DNA from 2 places in the Curtobacterium sp. MCJR17_020 genome. Region 2 is predicted to be linked to the other one. Evidence: riboswitches for the same ligand, from Rfam matches in the RefSeq annotation. Region 2 holds a riboswitch; the other holds the start of a gene.
The links. Region 2 has a riboswitch for thiamine pyrophosphate ahead of DEJ14_RS05420 (ECF transporter S component). Riboswitches for the same ligand answer to the same signal wherever they lie in the genome.
Positions count from the first base shown of each region.

Region 1: it holds a riboswitch for thiamine pyrophosphate, as region 2 does, so the genes downstream of both, thiM (hydroxyethylthiazole kinase) here and DEJ14_RS05420 (ECF transporter S component) in region 2, are expected to answer to the same signal.

Region 1 covers NZ_CP126260.1:1,561,737-1,573,260, reverse strand. Annotated here, with positions in the region: gene DEJ14_RS07480 (winged helix DNA-binding domain-containing protein) at 19-1,110, opposite strand; gene DEJ14_RS07475 (phosphotransferase enzyme family protein) at 1,107-1,853, opposite strand; gene DEJ14_RS07470 (GntR family transcriptional regulator) at 1,993-2,634, shown strand; gene DEJ14_RS07465 (MFS transporter) at 2,637-3,875, shown strand; gene DEJ14_RS07460 (NUDIX hydrolase) at 3,914-4,819, opposite strand; TPP riboswitch at 4,917-5,012, shown strand; gene thiM (hydroxyethylthiazole kinase) at 5,001-5,873, shown strand; gene thiE (thiamine phosphate synthase) at 5,870-6,619, shown strand; gene thiD (bifunctional hydroxymethylpyrimidine kinase/phosphomethylpyrimidine kinase) at 6,616-8,178, shown strand; gene DEJ14_RS07440 (metallophosphoesterase family protein) at 8,247-8,756, opposite strand; gene DEJ14_RS07435 (MarR family winged helix-turn-helix transcriptional regulator) at 8,753-9,223, opposite strand; gene DEJ14_RS07430 (VOC family protein) at 9,306-9,767, opposite strand; gene DEJ14_RS07425 (GNAT family N-acetyltransferase) at 9,790-10,086, opposite strand; gene DEJ14_RS07420 (NADPH-dependent F420 reductase) at 10,163-10,798, shown strand; gene DEJ14_RS07415 (aldo/keto reductase) at 10,925-11,524, opposite strand, start outside.
Region 2 covers NZ_CP126260.1:1,134,369-1,145,892, reverse strand. Annotated here, with positions in the region: gene DEJ14_RS05455 (MFS transporter) at 1-465, shown strand, start outside; gene orn (oligoribonuclease) at 1,146-1,784, shown strand; tRNA gene DEJ14_RS05445 (tRNA-His) at 1,860-1,935, shown strand; gene DEJ14_RS05440 (acyltransferase family protein) at 2,056-4,164, shown strand; gene DEJ14_RS05435 (metallopeptidase family protein) at 4,164-4,508, shown strand; gene DEJ14_RS05430 (nucleoside/nucleotide kinase family protein) at 4,955-5,524, opposite strand; gene DEJ14_RS05425 (ATP-binding cassette domain-containing protein) at 5,517-7,997, opposite strand; gene DEJ14_RS05420 (ECF transporter S component) at 8,000-8,638, opposite strand; TPP riboswitch at 8,634-8,745, opposite strand; gene DEJ14_RS05415 (hypothetical protein) at 8,760-9,080, opposite strand; gene glgX (glycogen debranching protein GlgX) at 9,210-11,444, shown strand; gene treY (malto-oligosyltrehalose synthase) at 11,441-11,524, shown strand, end outside.

The DNA of each region.
Region 1 (11,524 bases), 430 kb from region 2:
TGGCGAGGGAAGCTGCGGTCAGCGGCTGGTCGCCTCCACCACCCCGAACGCGACGGGCGCGTCGAGGAACCGCGCGTACCGGGCGGCGGCCGCCTCGAGCGCGCGCACCGATGTGACGTCGAGTGCCGCGAAGGGTGTGACGGTGACGGCCACCCCGCTGGCATGCTCGGTCCGCCTCCACGTGCCCACGACCCGCCCGCGCACGACGGCCATCGGCAGGAACATCCCGTTGGCGCCCGGGACGACCCGGTCGGCGTGCGCGGGGTCGAGCTGGGCGGAGCGGTCGGCGTACCCGAGCAGGTACTCGTCGAACCCGGGCAGCAGGTGGCCGGTGGGCGTGCCCCCGGGGGTGGGACGGTCGGCGAGCGCGAGGAGTCCGTCGCCGAGGTCCTCGACGGCGTCGCCGGCGGCGGCTCGGGCACGGCGGAGGTCGCCGAGCGGGAGCTTCGTCCAGCTGGCGGCGTCGGCCTCGGTCGCGGGGCCCCGGCCGCGCAGGTACCCGAGCAGGACCCGGCGGAGTGCTTCGTCGCGGTCGGGTACCTCGGCGAGCGCCGGTGCCCACTCGTCGAGGAGCACGAGTCCCTGGCCGACGCGGGCGGTGGGACCCCAGGCGACGAGTCCCTCTTGCGAGAGCTGCAGCAGCAGGTGGTAGCCACGGCCGGCGGTGGGGTCGATGTCGGCAGCGCGGTACTCGTCGAAGAGTTCATCGCGGACGAGGGCGCGGCCGCCGGACAGTGCGGCGACGGTGGTGTCCCGTGCTCGGTCGAGCAGGGGCTGGTCGATGCCGAGTTCGGTGGCACGTCGGGCGATGCTGCGCAGGGTCCGTTCGGCGGTCAGGGAGAGCAGGAGCCGCAGGTCGTCGGGTCGCATGGCGTGCAGGGTGCCCCGCATCGGCCAGGAGCGGACGAGCTCGCCGCGGTCGAAGGCGGCGCGGACGTCGTCACGGGTGGCCCCGGGTGCGCGGACCCCGATCGCCCAGAGGACCTGGCCGAGGTCCTGCCCCTGCACGGCGGTCATCCGTTCGACGGCCGCAGTGGGACTGGGACCGGGGACGGCGATCCCCTGCGCGGCGAGCCGCAGGGTGCGGAGCTGCGCAGGGGTCGGGGTCACGCGACGGCGGCGGCGATGGCGTCGGCGTGCTGCTCGATGTAGGCGACGTCGGCCCGGTACAGGTCGGCGTGACCGTGCGCCAGGTCGCTGACGAACTTTGGGTTGCCGGCGGCGGCCTCGGTCTCCATGGTGGTGACCATCGCGACGAGGGACGCGGTCATCGTCTCGGCGAGGACGCTGCGGGAGCGGTCGTCGAGGTCGTAGGCGCGGCAGAACTCGGCGGCGCGGGCGAGCCGGTCGTCGAGGTCCGGGGCGGTCGCGCCCTCGACGGCGCCGGTGGTGAACGGGGCGAACCGGTACACCGCACTCGCGACGTCCCAGACCCGGGGGCCGGGGTGTGCGGTGTCGAAGTCGATGAGGCCCACGGCCTGGATGCCGTCGTAGACGCAGTTGTACGGGGCGAAGTCGCCGTGCACGATCGTCTCGACGGGGGCGCGGACCGCCTGTGACCAGAGGTCGCGTGTTGCGTCGAGCGGATACGTGGCTGCGGCGTCGTGGAACTGCCGGAGCAGTCGGGCGCTCGTGACGAGAGCGGCTTCGCTCGCGACGTCCTCGGTCCACGGGTACTCCCCCGCGACCCCGGGGACGAACGACACCGTCTCGAGGGTGTCGCCGTGCTCGATCGGTTCCGGTGCCGCGACGAACCCTTGTTCGTGCAGGTGTGCGAGCAGCCGGTGGACGGTCGGTGTCCACGGCCCGGCCGGGCGGTGGACTCGGTCGTCGGCCCTGGTGATCCGCTCCATGGGGAACCTCCTGTGTGTGCGTCTCCGTTGACGTCCGGCCAGCGTATCGACGTGCGCCGCCCCGTGTGACCCGGTGGTGTGAACAACACGTCACATGACGGCATGCAGCGTTGCATGCAAGGGCGTACGATCGACGACCGTGGAGCAGCACACGACGACACAGGCCGCATCCGACCGCGCGTACGACCACGTCAAACGGGCGATCATCCGCGGCGACATCCCCGGTGGCACCGCGATCAGCGAGAACGCCCTGTGCCAGGAGATCGGGGTGTCCCGCACCCCCGTGCACGAGGCCTTCCTCCGCCTGGCAGCCGAGGACCTGCTCACCCTGGAGTCCCGCAAGGGTGCGGTGGTGCGCCCGATGTCCCCGAACGAGGCGGCGGACGTGCTGGAGATGCGCGAGGCGATCGAGGCCACGGCGGCGAGCCGAGTCGTGACCGACGGCCGCGTGGCGGACGTCACCCCGGGCCTCCAGGCCATGCTGGCGGAGCAGGAGCAGGCGGTCGCGACGGGCGACGTCGACCGGTTCATCGAGGTCGACGCGGCGTTCCACGGTGCGGTGATCGGCGCGTCGCGGAACGCGATCGCGGTGCGATTCGCGCAGACGCTCCGTGACCGGCAGAACCGGCTGAGACACCAGCTGATGCGGGTGCAGCCGTCGCAGCTGCAGGCCTCGCTCGACGACCACCGAGCCCTCGCGGCAGCCCTGGCGGCGGGCGACGCGGCCCGCTACGCCGAGGTCCTGCACGCCCACGTCGCCTCGCACCGGGGTGCCCTGTGAGCGTGACGGGGAGCATCCCCACCACCGGCTCGCTGTCCGTCCCCTCGGCGCGCGTGCTGCCCTGGGTCGCGGTGTGGGGCGCGGTGTTCGTCTGCTCGTGGGGCGGCAACCAGTTCTCGCCCCTGCTGCTCATGTACGAGGGCCGCGAGCACTACTCGTCGGTCGTCGTCAACGTCTTCCTGGGCGTCTACGTGCTCGGACTCGCGCCGGCGCTGCTCGTCGCCGGGTCGCTGTCCGACCGGCACGGCCGCAAGCCCCTCATGCTCGCCGCCATCGTCTCCGCCGTCGTCGGCAGCGGACTGCTCGCGCTCGGACCACTCGGCCCCGGGTTCCTGGCGGCCGGACGGCTGTTCTCCGGCATCACCGTCGGCATCGCGATGGCCGTCGGCAACAGCTGGGTGAAGGAGCTGTCGCAGGGACGCTTCGACCCCACCGCCGACGCCGGGTCCGGTGCCCGCCGGGCCTCGCTGGCGTTCACGCTCGGTTCGGCCTCCGGGGCGCTGGTGGCCGGGCTCATCGCGCAGTGGGGCCCGATCCCCGAGGTGCTGCCCTTCCTGGTCCACATCGTCGTCGCACTGCCCTTCGCCGTCGTCGTCTGGCGCACCCCCGAGACCAACCGCTGCGGCGGGGTCCCCGGTCCGTGGTGGCGCCAGCTGCGGGTGCCGAGCGCCGGGCACCGACGGTTCACCCGCGTGGTGCTCGTCACCGCCCCGTGGATCTTCGGCTCGGCGGCGATCGGGTACGGCTACCTGCCGACCCGGCTCACCGGAGCCACCGGCGCGTGGGGCCTGCTGTTCGCCACCGCCGCGACCGTCGTCGCACTCGGGGTGTCCAGTGCGGTCCAGCCGCTCGCGCGGCGCGTGCACTCGCTGACCTCGGCCCGCGGGCTCACGACGGCCCTCGCGTGCATGACCGCCGGCATCGCCGTGGTCGTCGTCGCGATCGAGTTGCAGTCCGTCGTGGTCGGACTCGTCGCGAACGTCGTCATCGGCGTCGGGATCGGGCTCGCACTGGTGTCGTCGCTGCTCGAGGTGCAGCGGATCGCCGGATCCCGCGACCTGGCCGGACTCACCGGGGTGTTCTACGCGGCGGCGTACGCGGGGTTCCTGGCGCCGGCCGTGATCGCGGCGATCGCGAACGTCGTGGCGCTGCCGGTCGTCCTCTGGGTGATCGTCGGGCTCGGCGTCGTGTCGTGGTGCGCGGTGCTCGTGTCGTCGCGGCGGTACCTGCCGACGGCGTAGGCGCGGCGCGCGAGGGCCTGCCGCAGGGTCGTCCGCCGCTAGAACCGGTCGCGCAGCCAGGACGGCCCGTGCACCACGGCACCGAGCGCCTCGACGCGGGCACGGAGCTCCCGGTCCGCGGTGACGACCACGACGGGACCGTCGCCGGCCTCCACCGCGGCACGAGCGGCGTCCACGATGGCGTCGTCCCCCGAACCCGGCGCTGCGACGACGTCGAGTGCTCGGGGCAGTGCGCCGTCCGACGACCCGGAGGCCGCCCGGGCCTCGCCCTCGAGCACCACCGTCCACCGCGGCCACCACCGGGCGAACGGCAGCGCCAGCACGTCGGCGGTCACCCCGGACACGGCGAGCGCCGTCACCGACGACAGCAGGCGTGCAGCGGCTCCCGCCCGGTCCTTCCACCAGCCGTCGGGCACGCTGCCGACGACGTTCGCCGCGTCGACCACGACGTGCGGAGCGGTGGTGAGGGACGCGCGGAGTGCCGGCCACGACCTCCCGAACCCGGGGTGCAGCGGCAGGTCCTCGACCTCGTCGACGGGGATCCAGGACAGGGCGAGGCTCTCGCGGTCCGCGATCACCGGTTCGAACGGCCGAGCGGCACGCCCCACCACGGTCGTGTAGGTCCAGAACCCCAGGTCGAGCAGTGCCGTGTGGCGCAGGTCGACGCCGTCGTGCGGCACACCGGCTTCCTCGGCGGACTCGCGGAGTGCTCCGGTGACGGCGTCCTCGCCCTGGTGGCGTGCGCCGCCGGGGATGCCCCACGTGCCGCCGTGGTGACTCCACTCGACGCGGTGCTGCAGGAGCACGCGTCCGGCGCCGTCGTCGACGAGCAGCCCCGCGGCGCCGAAGAGTCCCCAGGCCTTGGTGCCATCAGGACCGACCGCCCAGGCGTCGCCGGGGTCGCGGGGGCCTGGTGGCGGTCCGGGAGGCGTGGAGTCTGGCACACACCAACCCTGTCACACGGTGCAGGGCATGTGACCGGAGACGACGGGGCCGGAGACGACGAGCCGTGGCACGGCGCAGCTGCTCGTGTACGGTGTCGATCGAGACACGGGGTGCCGCAACCAGCGGCTGAGATCACACCCGTCGAACCTGCTCGAGCTCGTACTCGCGAAGGGATCGTCCATGGAAACCGCTGCGCCCTCCCCTGCCTGGGCCCACCGAACCGCCGAACTGCTCGAGGCCGTCCGTGCCCGGAGCCCGCTGGTGCAGTGCATCACGAACACCGTGGTGCAGAACGTCACCGCGAACGTGCTGCTCGCCCTCGGGGCCTCGCCCGCGATGGTCGACGTGGCGACCGAGGCGGGACCGTTCGCCCGGGTCGCCGACGCCCTGCTGGTGAACACCGGCACCCCGCACGCCGAACCCCGGGTCGCGGCGCTCGAGGCCGCGCACGCCGCCCGCGACACCGGCACCCCCTGGGTGCTCGACCCCGTCGCGGTCGGCTCGCTGCCGGTGCGCACCGCCCTGGCCCGCGACCTGCTCGCGCTGCACCCGACGGTGCTGCGAGGCAACGCCTCCGAGGTCCTCGCCCTGCTCGGCACGTCGGCCGGTGGCCGCGGCGTCGACAGCACGGTGGGCACCGAGGACGCCCGTGCGGCTGCGGTCGACGCCGTGTCCGGTCAGTCGGCCGGGAGGCTCGTGGCCGCGGTGGCCGTGTCGGGTCCCGTCGACCTGCTGGTCGCGCCGGGCACCGGTGTGGTGCGGGTCGCGAACGGCACCGAGCTGTTGACGCGGATCACCGGGGGCGGGTGCGCCCTCGGCGCGGTCGTCGCCGCGTTCACGTCGGTCGCGCCCGACGACGCCGGCGCAGCCGCCGTCGCGGCGACCGCGGTGCACACGATCGCCGCGGAGCTCGCCGCCCGCGAGGCCGGCGGCCCCGGCACCTTCCAACCGCTGTTCCTCGACCGGTTGGCGTCGCTCACCCCCGAGGACGTCGTCCGCGAGGCCCGGATCACGGTCGAGGCCGAACCTGCGTCCCTGGTGGTGCCGGCATGAGCGGGCTGCCGGAGGACTTCGGCGTGTACCTGGTCACCGACGGCACGCTGGCCGACCGGCACGGTGTCGGTGTGCTCGGGGTGGTGCGCGCCGCGGTGCACGCCGGGGTCCGGATCGTGCAGGTGCGGGACAAGGACGCCTCGGCACGGGACCTCCTGGCGCTGACCGGTGCCGTGGCCGACGCCGTGGGCGACCGGGCCGCCGTCGTGGTCGACGACCGACTCGACGTCGCCCTCGCCGCTCGGCACGCTGGACACCGGGTCGCCGGGGTGCACCTCGGCCAGTCGGACGTCCCCGTGACCGCTGCTCGTGCCCTGCTCGGGCCGGATGCGCACATCGGGTTGACCGCGAACACCCCGGAGCACCTGGCGGTCGTCGCCCGCCTGCCCCTCGGCACCGTGGACCTGCTCGGCGTCGGGGTCGTGCACCCCACCACGACGAAGGCCGACCACCCGCCGGCGCTCGGACACGGCGGGTTCGCCCGGCTCGCGGCGGTGACGGACGTGCCGTGCGTGGCGATCGGCGGGGTGACCCTCGACGACGTCGCGCCGCTCCGGGCAGCGGGCGCCGCCGGGGTCGCGATCGTGTCGGGCATCTGCGCCGCGGCCGATCCCGGGTCCGCAGCGGCCGCGTACGTGGCCGCGTGGGGACCTGGACCCGGCCACGGGGCGGAGCCGGGGCGGCTCGCGGCGGGCGATCCGTTCCTCCCGTCGGGGGTTTCGTCGCACCACGGGGCGGAGTCGTGAGCGTCCCGCGCGTCCTGGCCGTAGCCGGGACCGATCCGACGGGCGGCGCCGGACTGCAGGCCGACCTCAAGGCGATCGCCGCGCACGACGGGTACGGCATGGGCGTGGTCACCGCCCTCGTCGCGCAGAACACGCACGGGGTGCGGTCGGTGCACGTGCCGGACGTCGCGTTCCTGCGGGAGCAGCTCGACGCGGTGTCGGACGACGTCACGATCGACGCCGTGAAGATCGGGATGCTCGGCACGGCACCGGTCGTCCGCGTCGTGACGGACTGGTTGCGGGAGCACCGGCCGCCCGTGGTCGTGGTGGACCCGGTGATGGTCGCGACGAGTGGTGACCGGTTGCTCGACGAGGACGCCGCCTCGGCGATGGGGGCGCTGTTCGGGCTGGCCGACCTGGTGACGCCGAACCGGGCCGAGTTGCAGGTGTTGGCGGAGCTGGCGGGGGCCGGGGCTGGTGCGGCTGCTGGTGCCGCGCCTGCGTCGTTGCCGGTCCTGGACGCTGCGCGGCTCGTGGCGTCGACGTGGGACGTGCTCGTGCTGGCGAAGGGCGGGCACGACGAGGGGCCGACCTCCGACGACGTGCTCGTGTCGCCGTCGGGGTCCGCTCGGCGGTTCATCGCTCCCCGCGTCGCGACGGCCAACACGCACGGCACCGGGTGCTCCCTGTCGAGTGCGATCGCGACGCTCGCTGCCCGGCACGGGGACTGGGAGCTCGCGGTCGGGGTGGCGAAGCCCTGGCTGACGGCGGCCCTGCGGGGAGCCGATGCCCTGGAGGTCGGTTCCGGCAACGGGCCGATCGACCACGGCGCCGTGGTCCGAGCGTTGCTGCCCGTGGCCCGGTTCACCGACGTGTGGTGGTCCGACGTCAGCTCGGTGCTGCGGTCGACGATCGAGTGCGGGTTCCTGGTCGGGCTGCGGGACGGGACGCTCGACGCGGACGTGTTCGCCGGGTACCTCGCACAGGACGTGCACTACCTGCGGGCCTACGAGCAGCACCTGGCGGCGTTGGCGGCGAGCGCTGCTGGCGCTGGTGCTGGCGCTGGCCCTGCGGCTCCCGGCGCTGCGGCTGACGGCGTTGCGGCTGACGGCGCTGGTCGTGGTCCTGCGGCTGCCGCCTTCTGGGCGGCGGCCTCCGAGGGGTGCGCCGCCGAGGCCCGCGACCTGCACCACCGACGCCTCGCCGGCACCCACGCCGACGACCCCGTCCACCCGACGTGCGCCGGGTACCTCGCGCACCTGCAGCAGGCGGCGGACTCCGGGTCGGCGGCCGTGCTCGCCGCGGCGGTGCTCCCCTGCTTCCGGGTCTACGCCTGGGTGGGCGCACAGCTCGGAGCGGCGCCGGACGGGCACGCGTTCGCGGACTGGATCACGGCCTACGGCGACCCGGGCTTCGCGGCGTCGAGTGCCGAGGCGACGCGTCTGGTCGAGGAGATGGCGGCAGCCGCGACCCCGTCCGAGCGGGGCCGGATGGCGCGGGCGTTCCGCCGCTCGACCGAGTGGGAGCTGGCGTTCTTCGCGATGCCGCTGACGGTTCCGGGGGCCCGAGTCTCGGCGTGAGCGACACTTCTCGCGGCCCCGGGCCCGAGAACTGTCGCCTGGCCCGAGTCTCGGCACCCGCGGGTCCGTCAGCGCGGGGGCGGCGGCAGGCGCACGAGCTCGACGGCCAGGTCCGCGCCGGTCACGGTGCCGCGCATCCACGTGAAGTCCGGCTGCCGACGGCGATCGGTCGGCGAGCCGGGGTTGAGCAGCCGCAGCCCGGACGGCGCGACGGTGTCCCACGGGATGTGCGAGTGCCCGAAGACGAGCACGTCGACGTCGGGGTACTCGGCGGCCATCCGGCGCTCCCGGCCCGTCGCCGCACCGGTCTCGTGCACCAGCGCGAACCGCAGGTCCTCGACCGCGAAGTGCGCGACGAGCGGCAGCCGTTCGTCGAACTCGGGGCCGTCGTTGTTCCCGCGCACGCCCTCGAACCGGCGGGATCGGGCCTGCACGGCGTCGAAGGTGGCGAGGTCGACCCAGTCCCCCGCGTGCACCACCAGGTCGGCGGCGTCGACGTCGGCCCAGAGCGCCGAAGGCAGGTCCTTCGCCCGCTTCGGCAGGTGCGTGTCGGAGAGCAGGACGAACGACGTGGTCACGTCGAGGATCGTCCGGGCATCGGCAGTCCGGCCTCGTCCGAGGCACCGAGCCGTTCGAGCAGTCCGGCGAGCAGGGCGATGTCGTCGTCGGACCAGCCGGCGAGCCGTTCCTCCAGCGCATCCCGGTGCAGTTGCACGGAGCGCTCGAGCGCGGTGCGACCGGCGTCCGTCACGACGAGGGGCTTCGCGTTGCCGGTGCCGCCGTCGGTCGTCTCGATCAGCTTCGTGGCGAGGAGCCCGGACAGCTGCCGCGAGATCGTCGAGCGGTTCAGGCGCAGGTACCGGGCGATGTCGATGGCCATGCAGCCGGGGTGCTGCACCACGAAGTCGACGAGGGACTGGTCGACGACGCTCAGCGCCTGGTCGGATCCGCGGGCACGGATGCTCGCACGTCGGGTGATCCGGGCGAGCTCGGTGTACGCCCGGCCGATCTCGCTGTTGCGGATCCCGGAGCTCGGGTGGTCCATCGTGGCTCCAGCCTTTCGGTGCCGGCGCCGGCCGGCGGTCTTCTGTGCCGACACCATACCGGTCGGTACGCGAGATTCGGGCTCAGTGACCTGCAGCTGCGGCCCGGAGCGCGGGGATGTCGAGCTTCTGCATCGTCATCATCGCCTGGAAGACACGGGCGTTCGCCTCGGGGTCGCCCGACCCGGTCATGAGCTCGCCCATCATCGACGGGGTCACCTGCCAGGCGACACCCCATCGGTCGAACAACCAGCCGCACATGCTCGGCTTCCCGCCGTCGGCGAGCAGGGCGTCCCAGATGCGGTCGAGCTCGTCCTGCGTGTCGACGTCGACCTGGAACGAGACGGCGTCGGTGTGCGGGTGCCCTGGGCCGCCGTTCATCGCCCGGTACGGCTGCCCGAGCAACGTGAACTCGACGACCAGGGTCGCGCCGTCCGGGGTCTTCGCGACGCTGTCGATCGAACTGCCGGGGAACAGGTCGACGTAGTACCGGGCGGCTTGCTCGGCTTGGTCCTCGTACCAGAGGAAGGGGGTGATGGTGGGCATGGGGCGCTCTTCTCGCGTCGGCTCAGTCCGCGGCACTGCGGATGAGCAGGTCTGACTTCTCGGGGTGCTCGTCGAACCACTTGCCGACGAACCAGCACATCGGCACGACCCGCTTCGTCGAGTTCGTCTCGACGTCGGCGACCGCGTACTCGACGAGCTCGGCCGCGTAGCCGTGCCCGCGGTGCTTCGGCACCGTGTACGTGTGCGGGAACGCGATCGCGTCGCCGTTCTCGCGGTAGTCGAGCACGCTCACGAGCTCGCCGCCGACGTACATCGCGTAGCGGTCCTGGTCGGTCTCGTCGCGGAACTCGTGGTCCATGCCGCCATCATGCTCCGCCCGGGGCGCGCGTGCTCCGAGGGGAATGCTCGTGGCCGCCGAGCGTTGGATGGACACCATGACGACCATCGGCATCATCGGCGCAGGCAACATCGGATCCCAACTGGCACGGCTCGCGGTGCAGCACGGTCACCAGGTCGTGATCGCGAACTCGCGCGGCCCCGAGACCCTGGCCGACCTGGTGGCCGAGCTCGGCGACCAGGCCCGTGCGGCCACCCGCGACGAAGCAGCCGCCGCGGGCGAGGTCGTCGTCGTGACGGTGCCGCTCGCCGCCATCGACACGATCCCGTCCGAGCCGCTCGTCGGCAAGGTCGTCATCGACACGAACAACTACTACTGGGAGCGCGACGGCCACATCGCCGCGCTCGACGACGAGTCCACGACGACCGCCGAGCTGCTGCAGGACCACCTGCCGGGCGCCCGGGTCGTCAAGGCGTTCAACCACATCGGCGCCGCGGACCTCACCGGCCACGCCACCCCGGCCGGAACCCCGGACCGCCGCGCGCTCGTGGTCGCGAGCGACGACGCCGAGGCGAAGCAGGTCACCGCGGACCTCATCGACGAGTTCGGCTTCGACGTCGTCGACGCCGGACCCCTCGCCGAGGGCTGGCGCATCCAGCGGGACACCCCCGGCTACGGCCCGCGCCTGACCGCCGACCAGCTGCGCGAGGCCCTGCAGGCAGCGACCCGCTGACTCCCCCGAGTCTCGGCCCCGCCGACCCGAGACTCGGGCTGGGCGACAGTCCTCGGGCCGACAGCCGCGAGAACTGTCGCTCACGCCGAGACTCGGGCCCGGCGGCCCGCGGCCCGGCGGGCCCGCCTACGCCCGGTCGAAGATCACCGTCATGTCGGCGATGTCGTCCTCGGTCGGGTCCCACGTGGTGCCGGCCTCGACGTTCTGCGTGATCTGCTCCGGCTTCGTCGCACCGGCGATGACGCTCGACAACCCCGGCTGCGCGAGCAACCACGCGAACGTCGCCTGCAGCATCGTGACGCCGCGGTGGTCGCAGAACCGCTGGTAGTCGTCGAGCACGTCCCACGGGGCGTCCTCGAGCAGCTGCGGCTTCGACGTCGACAGGCGCCCGTCGGCCGGACCCCCGGCCTTCGTGTACTTGCCGGTCAGCAGCCCGTTGTACAGCGGGAAGAACGGCAGGAACCCGAGGGCGTAGGCGCGGACGGCCGGCAGCACCTCGGCCTCGGCGGCACGGGCGAGGGGGCTGTACTCGTTCTGCGCGGACACGAACGCCGTGGTGCCGGCGATGGACGCGGTCAGCTCGGCCTCGGCGATCTGCCACCCCGCGAAGTTCGAGTGGCCGACGTAGCGGATCTTGCCCTCGCGGACCAGGTCATCGAGGACCGACAGCGTCTCCTCGATCGGCGTCACGTCGTCGGGACGGTGCATCTGGTACAGGTCGATCCA
Region 2 (11,524 bases):
GCGATCACCTCCGTCTGGGTCGCCCCGATGCTCACCGCTCGTCTCCGCAGGACGACGGTGCTGAAGATCGCGCTGCCCCTGCTGGCGCTCGACCTCTTCGCCGCGGCCGTCGTCGTGGACTCGCAGGTCGGCCTCATCATCTGCGTCATCGTCGGTGGTCTGGTCCTCGGTGTGCTGAACACCGTGCTCACGGAGTGCGTCATGGAGGCCACGGACCTGCCCCGCTCGGTCGCCTCGAGCGCCTACTCGGCCGTCCGCTTCATCGGCGGCGCCATCGCCCCGCCCGTCGCGACCCTGCTCGCCGACGCGTACGCCCCCTCGGCCGCGTACGTCTTCGCCGGAGCGTCCGTCGCCGTCGCGTTCGTCGTCATCCTCTGCACCACGAAGATCCTGCGCCGCGTGGACGACGGTGCCGAGCCGGAGCGCGTCGAGGCCGAGGCGATCGGCGCCGGCGAGATGTCCTAGCTCCCCCGCGCGCTTCCCCCGCCGCGCCGCGCCGCCTCCACCTCCGCCTCCGCCTCCGCCTCCGCGAGCGGGCGAAACACCCGGGTGCCTCCCGACTCGGCCCGGGCATTTCGCCCGCTCGCCGTGCACGCACTGGGCGCGACCAGCCTGGAGGCGCGGCGCCCGCCCGGCGGACCGCCAGCGGGCCTCCAGGCGGTCACCGTCACCACCCGGCGTGCGTTCGCCTCATCCCGGCCGGCCCGCCCGCTCGCCGAGCGGGCGAAATGCCCGTGTCACCCCGCCGCCGGGCCGCGGCATTCCGCCCGCTCGCGGTGGCGCGGGGCGGCCAGAGCGCGGCTCCCCCCGAGCGTCTCGCCGAGCGGGCGAAATGCCCGTGCCACCCCGCCGCCGGGCCGCGGCATTCCGCCCGCTCGCGGTGCGCGCACTGGACGCGACCAGCCTGGAGGCCCGGTACCCGCCCGGCGGACCGGCACCGGTCCTCCAGGCCGTCACCACCACCGCCGCACGCGCCTCCGGTCCCGCCGCATCCGCGAGCGGGCGAAACACCCGGGTGCCACCCGACGCGACCCGGGCATTTCGCCCGCTCGCGGGTTCGGGGGACGCGACCGCGCACCGGCCGCGCACCGGCCGCACGCCACCCGCGCACGGGGCGCGCGCGGGCCGGGAATAGGATCGTGCACATGGCAACCGCGAATGACCGCCTCGTCTGGATCGACTGCGAGATGACCGGCCTCGACCTCGAGGTCGACGAACTCGTCGAGGTGGCCGTGGTCATCACCGACTTCGACCTCGAGCCCGTGCACCCCGGATTCGACATCGTGATCAAGCCGGACCAGTCCGCGCTCGACAACATGAACGAGTTCGTGACGAACATGCACGTCACGTCGGGACTCATCGACGAGATCCCGAACGGCGTCAGCCTGGCGGACGCCGAGTACCAGGTACTCGAGTACATCCTCGAGCACGTCCCGGCCGAGGGCACCGCTCCCCTGGCCGGCAACACCATCGGCACCGACCGCGCGTTCCTGTCCAAGTACATGCCCCGCGTCGACGGTCACCTGCACTACCGCAGTGTCGACGTGTCGAGCATCAAGGAGCTCTGCCGCCGCTGGTTCCCGCGCGTGTACTTCAACTCGCCGGAGAAGCACGGCGGGCACCGGGCCCTGGCGGACATCCTCGAGTCGATCCGTGAGCTCGAGTACTACCGTCGCGCCGGCTTCGTCGCCGGGCCTGGGCCGACCACGGACGAGGTGCGCGCCGTCCAGGCCGAGGTCGTCGAGAAGTGGGAACCGCGGCTGTCGCAGCCCGCAGCCGAGTGACGACACGGGTGGTCGGCACCGCCCGCAGCATGTACTACTATTGAGTGGTCGCGCCGGTCTGCTGGCGTGTGCATGGTGGATATAGCTCAGTTGGTAGAGCGCCTGGTTGTGGTCTAGGAGGTCGCGGGTTCGAGACCCGTTATTCACCCCAGTGCTGACGAAGGTCAGCAGAAAGCCCCGTCCGATCGGACGGGGCTTTCGTCGTCATGGGTGCTTTCCTGAACATCTGAAATACTTGCTGAGAATATCACGCAATGGATATCCTGTTCGCGTGCACACCCGAACTCTCCGCCCCGACGTCCAGGGGCTCCGCGGCATCGCGGTGGCAGCAGTCGTCCTCGACCACGCCTTCCGCTGGCCGAGCGGTGGGTTCCTCGGCGTCGACGTCTTCTTCGTGCTCTCCGGCTTCGTCATCACGGCCGGATTGCTACGCGAACGTACCCGGACCGGTCGGATCAACCTGCGCGACTTCGCCGTCCGACGGGTACGTCGCCTCGCGCCGGCTTCGATGCTCGTGCTCGTCGCGACCACCGCAGCGGCGTGGGTGCTGCTCCCCGCGACACGCTTCGGGACCGTCGCGACGGACGCCCTCTGGTCCGCAGTCGCGGTGCAGAACTGGCGGCTCGCGTCCGAGGGGACCGACTACTTCGCTGCGACGACCTCGGCGTCGCCGTTCCAGCACTTCTGGTCCCTCGGGGTCGAGGAGCAGTTCTACCTGGTCCTCCCGGTCCTGATGCTGCTCCTGCTCGGGCGCTCGGCCGGCACCGGGCGCAGCGCCGAGGTCGGACGGGCCGGCCTGACGACCATGGTGATCGCCGTGCTGACCATCTGCTCGCTGGTGTGGGCTTTCCTCTCGGTCACCCGCGACCCTGGGGCGGCGTACTTCTCGACGGCGACCCGCGCCTGGGAACTCGGCCTCGGCGTCGTGGTGGCCCTGCTCGTGCGCCGAGGACGCGCACTGCGCCCGTGGCTCGCCGAGACCCTGGTGATCATCGGGACAGCCTCGATCCTCGGGTCGATCGTCATCGGACGCGAGTCGATCGGCGTCCCGGCTCCGCTCGCCGTCGTCCCGACGATCGGCACCGCCCTGGTCCTGATCGCAGGGGCCGGGCCCGGACGCGGTGCGTGGGCCGCCGCTCCGCTTCGGTGGCGACCCCTCGTCGGGCTCGGCGCCATCAGCTACTCCCTGTACCTCTGGCACTGGCCGTTCATCGTCCTGCTGCCCCTGTTCACCTCGCTGCCGATGCCCGCGATCGTGGCGCTGTCCCTGCTGGCCGCGATCGCCAGCTACGCGACGGTCGAGACCGCCTTCCGACACCGCGGACTCGTGTCGACGCTGCGTGAGCACCGTCTGCGGCTCCAGCTCGGCGGACTGACCGTGCTCACCGTGCTGACGCTGATCACCGTGTCCGGCACCGCGGAACGACTGAAGCCGCTCCCCGCGGTGCCTGCCGCGGCGGCCGATGCAGGTCCGGCCGAGGACGACGACGCCTTCCCCGCGCTCCGGGCGCGTGCCGATGCCGTCGCCGCAGGTCTGGCCGCGCGTGCGTGGCCGGACACCCTCACGCCGAGCGCCGACGCCATCAGCGCGGCCGGCTACGCGGACTCGCTCACCACCGCCTCGGACTGGGCGTCGACCATCGGGTGCTCGCGGATCGGCGCGGACTGGCGTGCCGCGGGCTGCACGTGGGGCCCGGAGGCCGAGACCAGTACCGACATCGTGCTCGCCGGCGACTCGACGGGGGCGTTCTCGGCGCCGGGGTGGCGTGCCCTCGCCGATGTCTCCGAGGCCGGCGTCCGGGTCCGCAACGCCGCAGAGATCGGCTGCCCCTTCTCGACGACCGCGCTCCGGTCAGACGCCGCGACGTGCGCCACGCACAACGCCGAGGTGCTCGCCGAACTCGAGCGGACCAGCCCGGACGTCCTCGTCGTCACCAACCGGTTCTGGGACGAGAACGACCCGAGTCTGGAGTCGATCGACGAAGACGCCTACCAGGACGGCGTCCGCGAGATGATCGAGGCAGCCCGCGCCCACGTCGGCCGCGTCGTCGTGGTGCCGGCGACGCCGCCGGGGTACGCCCCCACGAGCTGCACCTCGGGCACCAAGGGGCCTCAGGACTGCCGGACCAGCGACGGCGTCGCCCGCTCGCAGATGCGCTCGCTCACCTCGGCGCTGAAGGGTGTCGAGGGGGCCGAGGTCCTCGACACGACCCCGCTCTGGTGCGTGTACGGGTCTTGCCCGCTGCTCATCGGCGATGTCTTGACACGGTTCGACCCGGTGCACGTCACACCCGAGGCATCGCGAGCGTCCGCACCGGCCCTGCTCGACCTGCTCCGTCAGCAGGAGGTCCTGCCGGGTGTGACACCATCGGACCCGTGATGGAGATGTCCGCCGACGACTTCGAGCAACTCGTGACCGACGAACTCGATCTACTGCCCGACGAGATGGTCGACGGGCTCGACAACGTGGTGTTCGTCGTCGAGGACGAACCGGAGAACGGCGAAGAGCTCTTCGGCGTGTACGACGGCATCGCGGCCACCGAGCGCGGGCAGTACGGCTTCGGCGAGCTGCCCGATCGGATCGTGGTGTTCCGCAAGCAGCACCTGGCCGAGTGCGACACCGTCGACGAGCTCAAGGACGAGGTGCACACGACCCTCGTCCACGAGATCGGGCACTTCTACGGCATCGACGACGAGCGGTTGCACGAGCTCGGCTGGGCGTAGGCAGCGCCCGAGACTCGTCGGGCGTCGGTCGAGACTCGTCGGGCGTCGGTCGAGACTCGTCGGGCGTCGGTCGAGACTCGGGTTGAGCGACACTGCTCGGCGCACGGGACGCGAGAAGTGTCGCGCACCCCGAGTCTCGGCAGCGCCCGCGGCAGCCGCCGCTGCGGGGCTGACGCCGCTGCTCGCCGCGGGGTTCGTGGAGCTCGGTGGGGCTCGCCGTGGATCCGGTGTGGGTACGTCGGGGTGTACGCGGTGCTGACCATCGTGGCGGCGGTCTTCGCGGTGGACCCGGTCGCGCGTGCGCGGGGCCGCGCGGCGGGCAGGGCCGAGTTTCGCGGTGAGCGACAGTTCTCGCGCTCGGGCGTTCGAGAACTGTCGCTCAGCCCGAGACTCGGCGCAGCCAGCCCGAGACTCGGCACAGCCAGCCCGAGACTCGCGGCGACCCGCTACGTCCGCAGCACCACGTCGGCCAGGGACGCCGGGTCCTCGGCGGCGATGAAGTCCTGCTCCTGCGCCGCCCACCGGTCCCACTCGCGCGCGAAGGTGTCGCCGTCGCGGCCGATCGCCCGGTCCCAGCGGACTGCGTCGTCCGCCTCGAGCCACACCGCCAACGAGGCCAGCTCCACCGACGCCCGTGAAACCGCCCCGCAGCCCTCGATCACGATCGGCAGGTCGGGGTCGACCGCGGCCCACTCCGCCGGGCCGTCGGCCACCCAGTCCCACCGGCGGTACCCACTGGGAGGCCCGAGCACGTCGCGGACCACGGCGTCGGCCGCCGCGCGCAGTCCGTCCCACCCCGGGTAGACGTCGTCGAGGTGCACGACCTGCGCCCCCAGCAGCTGCGCGAGCTGGTCACCGAGGGTCGTCTTGCCGGTGCCGGAGCGGCCGTCGACGAGGACCACGAGGCGCCCGCCCGATGCCACCGCAGCACCGGCTGCGGCCGCGGCGACGCCCGCGGCGAGTCCCTCGCCGTCCGCCGGGTCCGCCGGGTTCGCCGGGTCCGCCGACTCACGCACGCCAGGTCCCCGCTGCCACGGCGACCGCGATCGACGCGACACCGATCCCGACGAGCACCGCCACCATCGCCCACTCCGGCCACGCGAACCGTGCGACCCGCGCCCACGTGCGTCGCCCGGGAGCCCCGAACCCGCGCGACTCCATCGCCACCGCCAACGTCGTCGCCCGTCGCAGCGCCAGGACCAGCAGCGCGAACGCCATCGACGCCCCACGCCGCAGCCGTCCGGTGTCGGCCAGCCCCCGAGCGCGCCGCGCCATCGCGAGCTGCCGCCAGTCGTCCACCAGCAACGTCATCATCCGGATGGCCGCGAGGGCCCCGAGCACGAACCGCGCCGGCAGCCGCAGCACCTGCGCGAGCCCGTCGGCCAGGTCGGTGGGGTCGACGCGGACGAACAACGCGACCGCGGGCAGCCCCACGGCGAGCACGCGGAGCGCCGTCGCCAGGGCGAGCATCAGCGACCCGTCGGTGACGTGGGCGAAGCCGAAGTCGAACCACTCCCGTCCGGAAGGTCGTCCGTACAGCGCGATGCTCACCGCCGTGAGCGGCACGGCCACCAGGACCGGTGACACCCGCAGCAGCAGGGTCCGCACCGGCAGCCGCAGGAGTGGCAGCAGCGCGAGCTCGACCGCGAGGGCGACGGCTGCGGACACGACGTCCAGGCTCAGCACGAGGCACACGCCGAGCGCGAGGACGCCGACGAGTGAGGCCACCGGTTGGACGGCGCGGACGCCGCGGTGGTGGTCTGTCGGGTCGGTGGCGGTCGTTGCGTCGGTTCGGCCTGGAGGCGCGGTCCGGCCTGTCGACGTCGGCCCCGTCTCCGGGGTGGTCGCCGTCGCACCCCCCTGGTCGCGGTCCACGCGCCGGGCTCCGTCCGCCCCGAGCACGACCTCGTCGGCGTCGAGCGCCCGGATCAGGTCGCGGTCGTGCGTGACGGCGACGACGGTGGTGCCGGCGTCGGCGAGTGCTCCGAGGTGCCGGACGACGGCGTCCCACGTGGACCGGTCCTGCCCGGAGGTCGGTTCGTCGAGCACGACGACCGGCGGCCGCGCGGCGACGACAGCGGCGATGGCGAGCCGTCGCTGCTCGCCGCCGGAGAGCGTGAACGGGTTGGCGTCGGCGAGGTGGGCGAGGCCGAACTCGCCGAGGAGCGCGTCGGCCCGACCCGCGGCGTCCGCAGCGCCGATCGCGCGGGGGCCCGCCTCGACCTCCTCGCGGACCGAGCCGGCGACGAACTGGTGCTCAGGGTCTTGGAAGACGGTGCCGATGCGGGCGGCGAGTTCGCGGCTCGACCACGTGTGCGGCGCCGGGTCGAGGCCGGCGGCGAGGTCCGTCGTGGCGGCGAACTCCCCCGCGACCGGAGGCAGGAGCCCCGCGAGCGTGAGGCCGAGCGTCGACTTGCCGACCCCGTTCGGCCCCGTGATCGCCAGGACCTGTCCGGCTCGGAGTTCGAGCTCGATCCCGCTGCCCACTCGCTGTCGCTTACCCCGGCCGGTCCCGAGGTCCCGCGCCTCGAGCAGCGCGCCAGCCCCCGTGCCCGCCCCCGCCCCGACGCCCGCGCCCGCCCCCTCGCCGAGCGGGCGAAATGCCACGGTCCCCTCGGCGGCCGACCCGGGCATTTCGCCCGTTCGCGCAGCCGGACGCAGCCGCCCGCGGGCCGCGCCACGCTCTGGCTCGGCGCCGGGCACCCACACCCCGGCCGCGGTGAGCGCGGCGCCGTGGCGGGCGAGCACCTCGGCAGGCGTGCCGTCCGCGACGACCCCGCCGCCGGGCTCGAGCAGCACGAGCCGGTCGACCAGGTCGAGCCAGGTGCCGATCCGGTGCTCCACCACGAGCAGGGTCGCCCCCGTCTCGTCGAGCAGCGCGCGGACGGCGTCGTGCACCTGGACCACGCCGGCCGGGTCGAGGTTCGCACAGGGTTCGTCGAGCACGAGGGCTCCCGGCCGCATCGCGAGCACCCCGGCGAGCGCCAGTCGTTGCCGCTGGCCGCCGGAGAGCATCGCGGTCGAACGGTCGAGGGGCAGGTCGAGCCCGACGACCGTGAGCGCCGACCGCACCCGTGCCCAGGTCTCGTCGCGCGGGACGGCGAGATTCTCGCACCCGAAGGCCACGTCGTCGCCGATCCGCGACATCACGGTGTGCGCCTCGGGGTCCTGCATGACGAGTCCGACACGCCCGCGGACCGCGCGGGGGTCGGCACCGTCGACCAGGACCGAGCCCTGCACGGAAGCAGCGGTGTCGTCGGTGGGGTCGGGTTCGTCGGGCAGCACGGCGGCGACCGCCCGGAGCAGCGTCGACTTGCCGGAGCCGGACGGCCCGACGACCGCGACCCGCTCCCCCGGCTCGACGGTCAGGTCGACGCCACGGACGGCCCACTCGGCGCGTTCGGGGTAGCGCCACCCCCAGTCGCGGAACGCGATGCGCGCGGCGCGCACGCCGACGACGTCCGGGGACGTCGACGACGGAGCCGACACCGTCACACCAGTTCGCGCGGCCGACGCCGGCTGTGCTCCCGGCCGGCCGCGAACGAGGACAGCACGCCGGTGCGTGCGAGCGCGCGGACGATCAGCCACGAGCCGGCGCCCGCGATGACGGCACCCGACACGATCGCGCACACGACGTAGACGACCTTGAACGCGGCGTCGAGACCCGGGTACCACAGCACGGTGTCGTTGATGCCGAGCGCGAGGCCGGCTGCGGCGCCCGCCAGGACGACGACCGGCAGCCGGTACACGCGGTACAGGAAGAGTGCGAGGACGATCTCGGCGCCGAGACCCTGGACCAGTCCGGCCTCGAGCGTCAGCCACCCCCACTGCGTGCCGAACAGTGCCTCGACCGACGCGGCGACCATCTCGCCGTAGAGCGCGGCACCGGGCTTGCGGACGACGATCGCGACGAGCGGGCCGGCGAGCAACCACACTCCGCCGAACAGGGCCTTCGTGCCCGGCAGGACGAGGTCCATGACGGCGCTGATGGGTTCGTAGCCGAACTCCCACAGCCGGAAGACGACGCCGAGCGCCACCGCGAGCACGCTCGCGACGACGATGTCGACGACCCGCCAGCGCAGCGATCGCCGCGGAGCGGTGTGGACGGTTGATGACGTGCCAGAAGACATGGTGCTGGACTCCTCCCTGCGCCGGCATGATCCGGATCAGGTTCGACGGTCGGAGCGCCACTCGCTCCCTCTCAGCCCGGCGGTCCCGGACTCCCGTGTGTGTCCCAGCAGTCTAGACGGGCTACTTCTTCAGGACGCGCACCAGTTTGCGGAGCACGGTGCCGGTCACCCAGACGAGCGGGATGCTCACGGCGACGAGCGAGATGAGGTTCGGCTCGAACTCGAGGTCCTTGCCGGGACGACGGATGTAGGCGCCGACCGGGATCGACGCGCCGCCGCCACCGCCGCCGCCGTTCTCGTCGTCCCCGCCGCCCCCGAAGCCGAACCAGCCGAGGGACACCGGGATGAGGGTCTGGTCGCCGACCTCGACGGGGTCCCCGTAGTTCGTGGAGACGCCGATCGGGCGTACCTTGTCTGCGATCTGCGTGACGATGTTGGCCATGCGCGCGACGCTACTCGTCCGTTCCTCCACAGGCCGGGCCACGCGCGCACGGGTACACAGCTGGCGCTTGTCTGCGGACGCGGACGGGTGTCACCGATATGTTGGCGCGACCATCACCTGGAGGACCGTTTGCACACCTGGCCCGGCAATCCGTACCCGCTCGGGGCGACCTACGACGGAAGCGGCACGAACTTCGCGCTCTTCAGCGAGGTCGCCGAGCGCGTCGAACTCTGTCTGTTCGACACCGACGGCAACGAAGAGTGCATCCCCCTCGTCGAGGTCGACGCCTACGTCTGGCACGCCTACCTGCCGAACATCGGCCCCGGGCAGGAGTACGGCTTCCGTGTCCACGGCCCGTACGACCCCGACAGCGGGGCACGCTGCAACCCGTCGAAGCTGCTGCTCGACCCCTACGCCAAGGCGACGAGCGGCGAGATCGACTGGGACCAGTCACTCTTCGCGTACACGTTCGGCGACCCGGACTCGACGAACGACGACGACTCCGCGGCGCACATGATGAAGGGCGTCGTGATCAACCCGTTCTTCGACTGGCAGGGCGACCGCGCACCGCGCACGCCCTACGGCGAGACGGTCATCTACGAAGCGCACGTCAAGGGCCTCACCGAGACCCACCCCGACGTGCCCGAAGAGCAGCGCGGCACCTACGCCGGCGTCTCGCACCCGGCGGTCATCGAGCACCTGCAGCGACTCGGCATCACGACGCTCGAGCTCATGCCGGTGCACCAGTTCGTGAACGACTCGACCCTGCAGGACAAGGGGCTGTCGAACTACTGGGGCTACAACACCATCGGCTTCTTCGCGCCGCACTCCTCGTACTCGTCCTCGGGCGACCAGGGCCAGCAGGTGCAGGAGTTCAAGACGATGGTGCGGGAGCTCCACCGCGCCGGCATCGAGGTCGTGCTCGACGTCGTCTACAACCACACCGCCGAGGGCAACCACCTCGGGCCGACGCTGTCGTTCCGCGGCATCGACAACGCGGCGTACTACCGCCTGGTCGACGACGACAAGAAGTTCTACATGGACTACACGGGCACCGGGAACTCGCTCAACGTCGGGCACCCCCACTCGCTGCAGCTCATCCTCGACTCGCTGCGTTACTGGGTGACCGAGATGCACGTCGACGGCTTCCGCTTCGACCTCGCCTCGGCGCTCGCCCGCGAGTTCTACGAGGTCGACCGGCTGTCCGCGTTCTTCGAGCTCGTGCAGCAGGACCCGATCGTGTCGCAGGTCAAGCTCATCGCCGAGCCCTGGGACGTCGGCCCCGGCGGCTACCAGGTCGGCAACTTCCCGCCCCAGTGGTCGGAGTGGAACGGCAAGTACCGCGACACCGTGCGCGACTTCTGGCGCGGCGAGTCGTCGACGCTCGGTGAGTTCGCCTCGCGCATCTCCGGCTCGGCCGACCTGTACGAGCACGACGGCCGCACGCCCAAGGCCAGCATCAACTTCATCACCGCGCACGACGGCTTCACGCTGTACGACCTCGTCGCCTACAACGAGAAGCACAACGAAGCCAACGGCGAGGACAACAACGACGGCGAGAGCCACAACCGGTCCTGGAACTCCGGCGCCGAGGGCCCGACCGACGACGAGACCGTGAACGCCCTGCGGCTGCAGCGACGCCGGAACTTCCTGGCGACGCTGCTCCTCAGCCAGGGCGTGCCGATGATCGCCCACGGTGACGAGCTCGGCCGTTCGCAGTCCGGCAACAACAACGTCTACGCGCAGGACTCCGAGCTCAGCTGGATCGACTGGGAGTCCGCGGACGACGACCTCGTCCAGTTCACCGCCGACGTGGTCAAGCTGCGCCACGACCACCCGACGTTCCGCCGCACCCGGTACTTCAACGGGCGCCCGGTGCGCCGTGGTCAGGACGAGCCGCTGCCCGACGTGGTCTGGCTCACGCCCGAGGGCGACGCGATGTCGCCGGAGGACTGGGACTCCGGTTTCGGCAAGAGCGTCGGCATGTACCTGAACGGCGACGGCATCCGTGGGCGCGACTCCCGAGGCGAGCGCGTCACCGACGTGGCGTTCATCACGTACTTCAACGCCCACGACGACGTCGTGACCTTCACCCTGCCGCCCGAGGAGTACGCACCCGGCTGGACGGTCCGCATCGACACCGCCGAGCCCGGCGCCCGTGACGAGATCGTCGAGGCGGGCACGCCGCTCGACGTCCCCGCCCGGTCGATGATCGTCCTGCGTGCCGAGCCGAACCACGAGGTCTCCGTCGCACCGGTCGAGGTCCAGCACCACGAGGGCGATCCAGAGCTCCGGTCCCCGCAGGACGCCGTGACGCCAGCGAACCCCGCCGGTTCCACCGCGCCGAGCGGCACCGCACGATGAGCGCCGGCACACCGGGAGCCGGGCGTCGCGTCCCGGTCTCGACCTACCGGCTGCAGGTCTCCGCCGACTTCGACCTGGCC